2 regions of the Klebsiella sp. HN106 genome follow, and region 2 is predicted to be linked to the other one. Evidence: predicted binding sites of a transcription regulator. Region 2 holds the regulator's gene; the other holds the start of a gene.
What was found. The regulator PhoB, encoded in region 2, activates phosphate uptake and scavenging genes when phosphate is short. The targets are predictions, from matches to a motif close to CTGTCATAAAACTGNCNNAT.
Positions count from the first base shown of each region.

Region 1 (5,189 bases), on a different contig from region 2:
CCGACGTACCGGCATCAGCCCGGTGGCGGCGTTTACCAGCGGAGCAAACGGCGTGGAGAGGGTGCCCATCAGATCGGTGTGGCTGAGGATGGTATCGCGCAGCGTGGGCTTTTGCCGGCCGTATTCCATGCGCGCCCGCTGGATAATATCGCCGATTTTGACGTCTGAAGGGCAGGCGACTTCACAGCGTTTACAGTTAATGCAGTATTTTAACGCCTCGTCGTAGAGCGCGCCGTCTTTCAGGCGCAGGCGCTCGCCGTCCGGCCCGGCCTGTTTTGGCCCCGGGTAGCGCGGATTAACCCGGCTGACCGGGCAGGCGGTGGTGCAAACGGTGCATTTAATACAGTGTTCAAAGCGCGTGTCGTTCATGACTCACCTCCGGCAAGCTCGCCAATTAGCCCTGCGGCGTGAAGCGCGGTCACTGCGCACACGCCGCCGCCGCATCCCAGCGCGATGGCATCAAAACCGCCGAGGATCGAACCGACGGCGAACAGATTCTCCAGCGTCCGCCCCTGACGCTGGGGACGCAGAGCCTCATCGGTTTTCAGGCCGAAACGCTGCCAGGGCTGCGAGGCAAAAAAATCCTGCTGATACCAGCTTTCGCGCGGCAGCGTCTGCTGCAGATCCAGACCGAGGATCGGCTCGCGCACGCCGCTACGTTCGGCGACCAGCCCGTTGCTGAAAAAGCTGCCGCTGGCCAGCACAGCGAAGCGCGGGCGCAGCGGAATATCGCCGTGATTGCGCGTCCAGATCGCGTTAACCCTACCGTCCTGGTGGCTGATATCAATGACTTCATCCCCGGTCAGCCAGGTCCCGCCGCTGCGGATAAATTGCCGCTGCAGCTGGGCGTGCAGGCGCATCCCCGGCACCGATGGCGGCAGGGTAGGCAGCAGGCGCAGCGGGCAGGGCAGACGCTGCCGCAGCCACTGGTACAAGCGATCGTCGGCGAGGCCGAAGCAGGCGGGCATAATCAGTAAATTATGCTGCTGCGCCAGCGGGCGCAGCGCCGCCAGCAGGGCAGGCCAGTGCGCTTCATCGTCCAGCCGGCGGGCGATATTGGCGGCGCGAAATTCGGATGGGCTATCGCGCAGAACATCAAGAAGGGGTAATTCTATCTCGTGTGCTACGGCGGTCACGCCGTGCTGGTGCAGAGAGGCCGCGGCAAGATGCGGCTGGAAGTCGCCGAACCCGCTGATGCCAACGACGCAGACGCCGCTGACGGGCAGCGGCGCGGTGGCGATTTCCTGCGGAGAAAGCCAGGCCGCGCGTAAGATTCCCAGCGGCGTCACGCGCAGATGCGGCTGGCTGGCATCGCCCTGCATGGCAATCCCGCAGTCGGCAAACAGCGCCTGAGCCTGGCGGGCGTAATTCATCACGCTTTCGGCGCCGAGCCTGGCATAAGGGTGTTCGGGAAGCTGGCGGGCCAACTGGCCGATACCGTAAGCAACATCGGTGACGGTTTCGCCATTCGGCAGCGTCGAGAGCAAATCCAGCGAGGCGGAAGAGAAGTGCAGGGCGCTTTGGCCCCGGCTGATAATCACGCTGCGCAGGCCGCGCTGGTTGAGCGCCAGCCCGCAGAGCAGCCCGGCAAGGCCGCCGCCAATAATCGCGCAATCAAACTTCATCCTGGTGCTCCTTTTCTAATCCGCACAGACCGAGATAAACCCAGCGGGTAAACTCGCTTTCGCGCAGCGCATCCCCCCAGGCCACCGGCTGAACGCCTTTCCAGCGTTCGTTCAAAAATTGGGACAGCTGGGTGAGGGACCGCGCGGAGGTGGTGACGTTAAAACGCGCGAGCAGCCCGGCGGCGCGGCAGGCGCACAGTTCGCCCTGACAGGTTCCCATGCCGACGCGGGTACGGCGGCGCAGGTCAAGCAGGTTTTTCACCGCCAGGTTTTCAACCGCGTACTCTACTTCTCCGGCAGTGACCGCCTCGCATTCGCAGACCAGGCTACGGCGCTGGCGGCTATCGCCAAGCCATGCCGGGGTGCGATCGCCGTGGCGGTAGATGGCCGACCCGCGCAGCGGCGCAGGTAACGAGATGATTTTACTTAGCGTGGCTTCCGCCGGTTCCTGCGAACCGGGCAGCGGCGTATCGGCGGTCGTGCAGGGGGCGGTATTTCCGAGCTTGCGGCATAGCGCATCCGTGGCCCACTCCGCCATCAGACGATAGGTCATCAGCTTACCGCCGGTGATGGTGATGAAGCCTTCCATACCGTCGCGGCGGGCGTGGTCGAGCAGCACGATACCGCGGCTGACGCTACGGCCACTGGGATCGTCATCGCTGGCGACCAGCGGGCGTATACCGGAATAGGCGCGAAGGACCCGCGTCCGCCCCATGATCGGCGCCAGCTTTTCCCCCTCCCGCAGCAGCGTTTCGACTTCCTCGGTGGTTACACGGTTGTCGTCAATTTCGTCATAAGGAATATGCATTGAGGTGGTGCCAATCAGCGAAATAGTATCGCCGGGCACCAGGATATCGGCGTCAGCTGGTTTGCGGCAGCGGTTGATAACCTGACGGTTAATGCGGTGGTCGAGGATCAGCAAAGATCCTTTTGCCGGAAACATCGCGATGCGCAGGTCGGCGTACTCTGCGATGCGCTGCCCCCAAATCCCGGCGGCGTTGACCACCACCTGAGCGCGCAGCGTGCGCGATTCTCGGCGCTGATGATTGTAGATCGCGACGCCATGGACGCGATCGCCCTGCCGCAGCAGACCGGTGACTTCGCAGCCGGTGAGGATCGTCGCGCCATGTTCGCGGGCATCGAGCATATTCGCCGCGGTGAGGCGGAAAGGATCGACGGTGCCGTCGGGAACCTGTACCGCGCCGAGCAGCGCCGGGTTAACCGCGGGCTCAATACGCAGCGCTTCGGCGGGCGTTAGCGGCTGGGCTTCGATGCCTGCCTGCTGACAGGCGCTGATAAAGGTGTACTGGTACGCCGGGTCATCTTCCGGCAAGGTAATAAACAGGCCGCTGGTGGGCTCTATGCAGTGGCGGGCGATACGGCGCAATATACGGTTTTCGCTAATGCACTCGCGCGCTGATTCGCTATCGGTGACCGCATAGCGCGCGCCGCTATGCAGCAGACCGTGGTTGCGGCCAGTCGCGCCGGTGGCGATATCGTAGCGCTCCACCAGCGCTGCCTTTAGCCCGCGCAGCGCGCAGTCGCGCGCGATCCCGGCGCCGGTGGCGCCGCCGCCAATAATAATGACGTCATATTCACGACTATCGGCCATCTCCCCGTCCTCTGTTTTCGTTTTACATCATTTAGCCATATCGACAGCATTTAATGTTTGATTTCGAGCATATTTGCGCGCAATTCGAGCGTTTGTTGTGACTTTGTGCGCATATTAGAAAATGCTGTCATATTTCTGTAACAAAGTGTGCGACATTTCACAGTATTAGATTTACGCTTTGCCTACTATCGCGACCAAATCAGAAGTTGGTGAATAAATTACGTTTTTTTGCGTCGACGTCAGAAGAACAGCAATGGCCACGGAGGCTGATATGTTAAGTATATTTAAACCCGCAGCGCATAAAGCGCGATTGCCAACCGCGGAAATCGATCCTTTATATCGTCGATTACGCTGGCAGATCTTTATCGGTATTTTCTTCGGATATGCTGCTTACTATTTGGTTCGTAAGAACTTTGCTTTAGCAATGCCCTACCTTATCGAGCAGGGGTTCTCCCGTGGCGACCTCGGTTTTGCCCTTTCCGGTATCTCCATCGCCTACGGATTTTCGAAATTCATCATGGGGTCGGTTTCCGACCGCTCGAATCCGCGCATTTTTTTACCGGCAGGCTTGATTCTTGCCGCGCTGGTGATGCTGGTGATGGGCTTCGTCCCTTGGGCGACCTCCAGCATTATGGTGATGTTCGTTCTGCTGTTCCTGTGCGGCTGGTTCCAGGGGATGGGCTGGCCGCCGTGCGGACGTACGATGGTGCATTGGTGGTCGCAGAAAGAGCGAGGCGGTATCGTGTCGGTATGGAACTGCGCGCATAACGTCGGCGGCGGGATCCCGCCGCTGCTGTTCCTGCTGGGAATGGCGTGGTTTAACGACTGGCATGCGGCGCTGTATATGCCGGCTTTCGGCGCGATCCTGCTGGCGATTTTCGCCTTCGCGATGATGCGCGATACTCCGCAGTCCTGCGGTTTGCCGCCGATCGAAGAGTATAAAAACGATTATCCTGATGACTACAGCGAGAAGCATGAAGAGGAGCTGACCGCAAAGCAGATCTTTATGCAGTATATCCTGCCGAACAAGCTGTTGTGGTACATCGCCGTTGCAAACGTGTTTGTTTACCTGCTGCGCTACGGCATTCTTGACTGGTCGCCAACGTACCTGAAAGAGGTTAAGCACTTCGCGCTGGATAAATCCTCCTGGGCCTACTTCCTTTATGAATATGCGGGGATTCCGGGCACTCTACTGTGCGGCTGGATGTCGGATAAAGTGTTTAAAGGCAACCGCGGCGCGACCGGCGTCTTCTTTATGACCCTGGTCACCATCGCCACCGTTGTCTACTGGCTGAACCCGCCGGGTAACCCGGGCGTGGATATGGCCTGTATGATTATTATCGGCTTCCTGATTTATGGCCCGGTGATGCTGATTGGCCTGCATGCGCTGGAGCTGGCGCCGAAAAAAGCCGCCGGCACCGCTGCGGGCTTCACCGGCCTGTTCGGTTATCTCGGCGGTTCCGTGGCCGCGAGCGCCATCGTTGGCTATACCGTCGATTTCTTCGGCTGGGACGGCGGCTTTATGGTGATGATCGGCGGCAGCGTGCTGGCGGTTGTGCTGCTGATTATCGTGATGCTGGGTGAACGACGCCACCATCAACAGATGAAACAAGGTTAAGGTGCGGCGATGAAAAGTCAATTAACCACCCTGATGAGCGGAGTGCTGCTGGCCGCCACGGCGCTCTCCTTCAGCGCCGTGGCGGGAGAGAAAATCGTTATCGCCCACCGCGGCGCCAGCGGCTATCTGCCGGAACATACCCTGCCGGCGAAAGCGATGGCCTACGCGCAGGGGGCGGATTACCTTGAGCAAGACCTGGTGATGACCAAAGATGACCGGCTGGTGGTCCTGCATGACCACTATCTGGATCGGGTGACCGACGTGGCCCAGCGTTTCCCGCAGCGGGCGCGTAAAGATGGCCGCTTCTACGCTATCGACTTTACCCTCGCTGAGA
Region 1 is NZ_JBLURD010000004.1:317,890-323,078, forward strand. Features, by position in the region: gene glpC (anaerobic glycerol-3-phosphate dehydrogenase subunit GlpC) at 1-369, opposite strand, end outside; gene glpB (glycerol-3-phosphate dehydrogenase subunit GlpB) at 366-1,625, opposite strand; gene glpA (anaerobic glycerol-3-phosphate dehydrogenase subunit A) at 1,615-3,237, opposite strand; gene glpT (glycerol-3-phosphate transporter) at 3,509-4,855, shown strand; gene glpQ (glycerophosphodiester phosphodiesterase) at 4,865-5,189, shown strand, end outside.
Region 1: glpT (glycerol-3-phosphate transporter) is a predicted target of PhoB. The motif match lies at 3,362-3,381, and genes of this name have one in related genera.

Region 2 (5,189 bases):
TTCTCTTTATAAGCCTGACGGCGCTGAGCCAGCATCGCTTCCAGTTTTTCCTGCTCCTGCCTGGTGGCCTGCCCGGCGGCGTTGAGCTGCATCAGGCGCTGGCCCAGAGGCTGAAGTTGACTATGTAGCGCTGAGAGCTGCTGGCGCAGAGCGCGAGCCGCGGCGTGCTGCGCCAGCCCGGCGCTGACCTGTTCGGCATCCAGCGTCAGCACGGCGGGCGGCAGGTCTGCCAGTCTGCGACGGGTTTCCGCCAGACGTTGCTGCAGGGCGGCTTGCTGCTGGGTATCGCGAGTCTGCTGCTGGAAAGCCGCCCGCCAGCCCGCCAGCGCATTGCCCCACCGCTGAAAACGGTCATGCTCTTTTAGCCATGCGGAGAGCGTTTGCTGGTGGCTCTGCAGGCGTTCAGACTGCTGGCGGGCGGCGAGGCGAATCCCCGCTCGCCGTCGCAGCCTTTCATGTAAGCGAGTATTTACTTCTTCTCTCAGGCGACGGGTTTGCGCCAGCGCGGTGGTTTGTTCCTGCTGACGCGTCCACTGTGGACGTAAGTGCTCTGCTGGCTGGGCATTCAGCAGCACGGTCAGCTGTGGCTGCGCCTGCTCCAGCGCAGATTGGGCTTCGCGTAGCGCGCTCTGCGCCTGCAGATCTTCTGCTGTCAGCTCTGCGCGGCGTACCAGCCACTGACGGGCATTTTGCAGACGGCTTTGTTCGCTAACCTTCTGTTTTTCTTCATCAGTAAGCGCTTGCAAACTTTGCTGTAGCGCCAGCTGCTGGTCGTCGCTTAGCAGCAGGACGCCGGAAGCCTGAGCCTGGATTTTCTCCAGCTCGACGCGGGCCTGCTTATGCTTTTCAAAGACCTGCGCGGAAATCTGGCCGTAAATTTCGGTACCGGTCAGCTCTTCCAGCAGCTCGGCGCGCTCTTTCGGTTTAGCATTCAGGAAGGCGGCGAACTGCCCCTGCGATAGCAGCATCGAGCGGGTGAAGCGGCCATAGTCCAGGCCGGTGAGCGAGGCGGTCATTTCCAGCTTGTCTTTGATCTTATCGGCGAGGATTTTGCCATCCTCGCAGCGCGCCAGCTCGACGCGCGGCACCTGCAGGTTGCCGTCCGGCTGGTTTCGCGCCCGGTTCTGACTCCAGAAGGCGCGATAGGCGATGCCTTTGACTTCGAACTCCACTTCCGCCAGACATTCGGCGGTGTCGCGGGTCATCAGATCGTTTTGTGATTGCGACACGCTGCTCAGGCGCGGGGTTTCGTGATAGAGCGCGAGGCAGATAGCATCCAGCAGCGTGGTTTTTCCGGCGCCGGTCGGCCCGGTAATCGCGAACAGACCGTTGCTGGCGAACGGCTCAGCGGTGAAATCAATTTTCCATTCACCTTTCAGTGAATTGAGGTTTTTCAGGCGTAAGCTGAGTATTTTCACAGGCGATCCTCACCGTTCAGGCTATGCAGCGTTTCATTAAAAAGCTGTTCCAGGCGCTGCTGCTGCGCGGCTTCCAGCGTTTCCAGCGCCAGACGGCGGGCGAAGACATCCTCCACCTGCAGTTCGCTGAGGGTCTCTCGCTGAGCGCCGGCCAGAATGCGGTTGCGCTGGGCGCGACTGCGGCGCACCAGCAGGACTTCCACCGGCAGCGTTTCGGTCTGCGCCTGAATTTTACGCTGGATATCATGCATATATTCGTCGCTGGTGATTTCGATATCCAGCCACACTGCGGGCTGCAGGGCGCTATCCTGCCATTGGTTTAGCTGCTCGCTAATGCTGGCGAAATCGCCCTTTAGCACCGCCAGCGGCTGGGTGACGGGAACGATAAGCGGCGTGACATCCGCCAGACGCCCGTGGGTAAAAGTGACCAGATTGACGCTTTTATTTTTCCCTGTTTCATCAAAGCTCAGCGGGATGGGGGAGCCGCTGTAGCGGATATGCTCGCAGCCGCCCACCACCTGCGCACGGTGAATATGGCCGAGCGCAATATAGTCGGCAGGCGGAAAACGGCTCGCCGGAAAGGCGTCCAGCGTACCGATATAGATTTCGCGCACCGCGTCGCTTTTGCTGGCGCCGACGGTGGTTAAATGGCCGCTGGCGATAATCGGTAGCGCCCGGTCGCCGCGCAGTTCGCAGGCCTGCTGGTACTGCTGCTGGTAATAGTCGCTGATGGCGCTCAGGAGCTGCTGCTGCTTTTCGCCGCTGGAGTGCCCGGCCTGGCTGGTTACCAGTTCACGCGGGCGCAGGAACGGCACCGGGCAAAAAATCGCCCCCGGCGAACCGTCGCGCAGCGGCAGAATAAAGGGGGCGTGGCCGGCATTGGCCACGACCGTGGTTTTCAGGAACGCAAGAATGTCTCGCGACTCGTTGAGGGTGGCGACCGAATCATGGTTGCCCGCCAGCACCACCAGCCGACAGCCGGTTTGCTGCAGCTGAACGACAAACCGGTTATACAGCTCGCGCGCGTAGCTCGGCGGGGAGCCAGTATCAAAAATATCGCCCGCGACAATAATGGCATCGACGTCATATTCCTGCGCGCTGGCCAGCAGCCAGTCGAGAAACGCCTGATGTTCGGCGGCGCGACTTTTGCTGTAAAAATTTTGCCCAAGATGCCAGTCAGAGGTATGAAGGATGCGCATAGTTGTTCCATAGCGTAAAAGCGAAAGCGGCATTATATACCCGTCATCCTTCAAGTTGCTTATGTGTTGGCTACCCGCGCCCACCCAGTCGCATCGTTATCTCTTTTTTGGGACTTACGCCCTTGCTGCCTTTAAGCAAGCCGAATTATTACGGGGACAACACTGCTCTCAGGCGCGATAAGTCCGCGTCACAATTCGAAATCCGCGTTCATCCGGCGGTCATTTTTTTCATAAATCTGTCATAAATCTGACGCATAATGGCCGCGCACTTCTATACTGATGGCTAAAAAATACAGGGTAAATAATGGCGAGAAGAATTCTGGTCGTTGAAGATGAAGCTCCAATCCGCGAGATGGTTTGCTTTGTTCTGGAGCAAAACGGCTTTCAGCCCGTCGAGGCGGAAGATTTTGACAGCGCGGTTAATCAGCTCAATGAACCCTGGCCGGATTTGATCCTCCTCGACTGGATGCTGCCGGGTGGGTCGGGTCTGCAGTTTATTAAACAGCTCAAGCGTGAAGCGATGACCCGCGATATTCCCGTGGTGATGCTCACCGCCCGCGGCGAAGAGGAAGATCGCGTCCGCGGTCTGGAGACCGGCGCCGATGACTACATCACTAAGCCGTTTTCCCCGAAAGAGCTGGTGGCGCGAATTAAAGCCGTGATGCGGCGCATTTCGCCGATGGCGGTGGAAGAGGTGATTGAAATGCAGGGGCTGAGCCTGGACCCCTCTTCGCATCGGGTCATGACCGGTGAAAATCCGCTGGATATGGGGCCGACGGAGTTTAAATTATTACACTTCTTTATGACCCACCCGGAACGGGTTTATAGCCGCGAACAGCTGCTGAATCACGTCTGGGGAACCAACGTTTATGTTGAAGACAGAACGGTAGACGTGCATATTCGCCGTCTGCGCAAAGCGCTGGAACATAGCGGCCATGACCGGATGGTACAAACGGTTCGCGGTACGGGATATCGTTTCTCCGCCCGATTCTGAATGTTGACAGGAGTGTGAACCGTGCTGGAACGGCTGTCATGGAAAAGGCTGGCGCTTGAGCTTTTCTTGTGTTGTATCCCGGCCCTGATCCTCGGGGCGTTTTTAGGTCATCTGCCGTGGTTTTTATTGGCGGCAGTGACCGGTCTTCTTATCTGGCATTTCTGGAATCTGATGCGCCTGTCATGGTGGCTGTGGGTTGACCGCAGCATGACGCCTCCGCCGGGTAGCGGCAGCTGGGAGCCGCTGCTGTACGGACTGCATCAAATGCAGATGCGTAATAAAAAGCGTCGCCGTGAGCTGGGCAACCTGATTAAGCGCTTTCGCAGCGGGGCGGAGTCTCTGCCGGATGCGGTAGTGCTGACCACCGAAGAAGGCGCGATGTTCTGGTGTAACGGCCTGGCGCAGCAGATCCTGAATCTACGCTGGCCTGACGATAACGGGCAGAACATCCTTAACCTCTTGCGCTATCCTGAATTTGCCAATTACCTGAAATACAGGGATTTTTCTAAACCGCTCAACCTGGTGCTGAATAACGGCCGCCATCTGGAGATTCGCGTGATGCCCTACAGCGATAAACAGCTGCTGATGGTTGCGCGCGATGTTACGCAGATGCACCAGCTGGAAGGGGCGCGGAGAAACTTTTTCGCTAACGTCAGCCATGAGCTGCGTACGCCGCTGACGGTGCTGCAGGGGTATCTGGAGATGATGCAGGAGCAGGTGCTGGAAGGGGGGACGCGCGAAAAAGCGTTGCACACCATGCGCGAGCAAACTCAGCGAATGGAAGGCCTGGTGAAACAATTGCTGACGCTGTCGCGAATCGAAGCCGCGCCGGTCCTGGCGATGAACGATAAAATCGATGTGCCGATGATGCTGCGGGTCGTTGAGCGCGAAGCGCAAACGCTAAGCCAGCAGAAGCATGCGCTGCATTTTTCGGTTGATGAATCGCTGAAAGTGCTGGGTAATGAAGAACAGCTGCGCAGCGCGATTTCCAACCTGGTGTATAACGCGATCAATCATACGCCGCCGGGAACGGATATTACCGTAAGCTGGCAGCGAGCGCCGCACGGGGCAATGTTCAGCGTCGAAGATAACGGGCCGGGCATCGCGCCGGAACATATTCCGCGCCTGACCGAGCGTTTCTATCGGGTGGATAAAGCGCGCTCGAGACAGACCGGCGGCAGCGGTCTGGGGCTGGCGATTGTCAAACATGCGGTCAGCCATCACGATAGCCGCCTCGAAATTGAGAGTACGCTGGGTAAAGGCACCCGCTTTAGCTTCCTGCTACCGGAACGTTTAATTGCCAAAAATTGAACGCCTGCATGTGGGTGTCAGCATAACTTGCCAATGACCAGCTTCGGCTGGTCATTTTCGTTTGCAGTAAAATCGAAGTTGAGTAATTAACGAACGTTAGCTGCTTTTTTGTTCGCATGATAAGCCAGATGTTTTCCATCCATCAGGTAAATAATTCTACGCATTAAAATAGAGTCAGCATAATCATCTGCTTTTGCGATCCCTCCTTGCTTTAAAACGTTATAAGCGTTTAAATTGCCCCCCTACGGTCGCAGACAGACTGTTTTT
Region 2 is NZ_JBLURD010000002.1:867,063-872,251, reverse strand. Features, by position in the region: gene sbcC (exonuclease subunit SbcC) at 1-1,418, opposite strand, end outside; gene sbcD (exonuclease subunit SbcD) at 1,415-2,617, opposite strand; gene phoB (phosphate response regulator transcription factor PhoB) at 2,922-3,611, shown strand; gene phoR (phosphate regulon sensor histidine kinase PhoR) at 3,633-4,922, shown strand.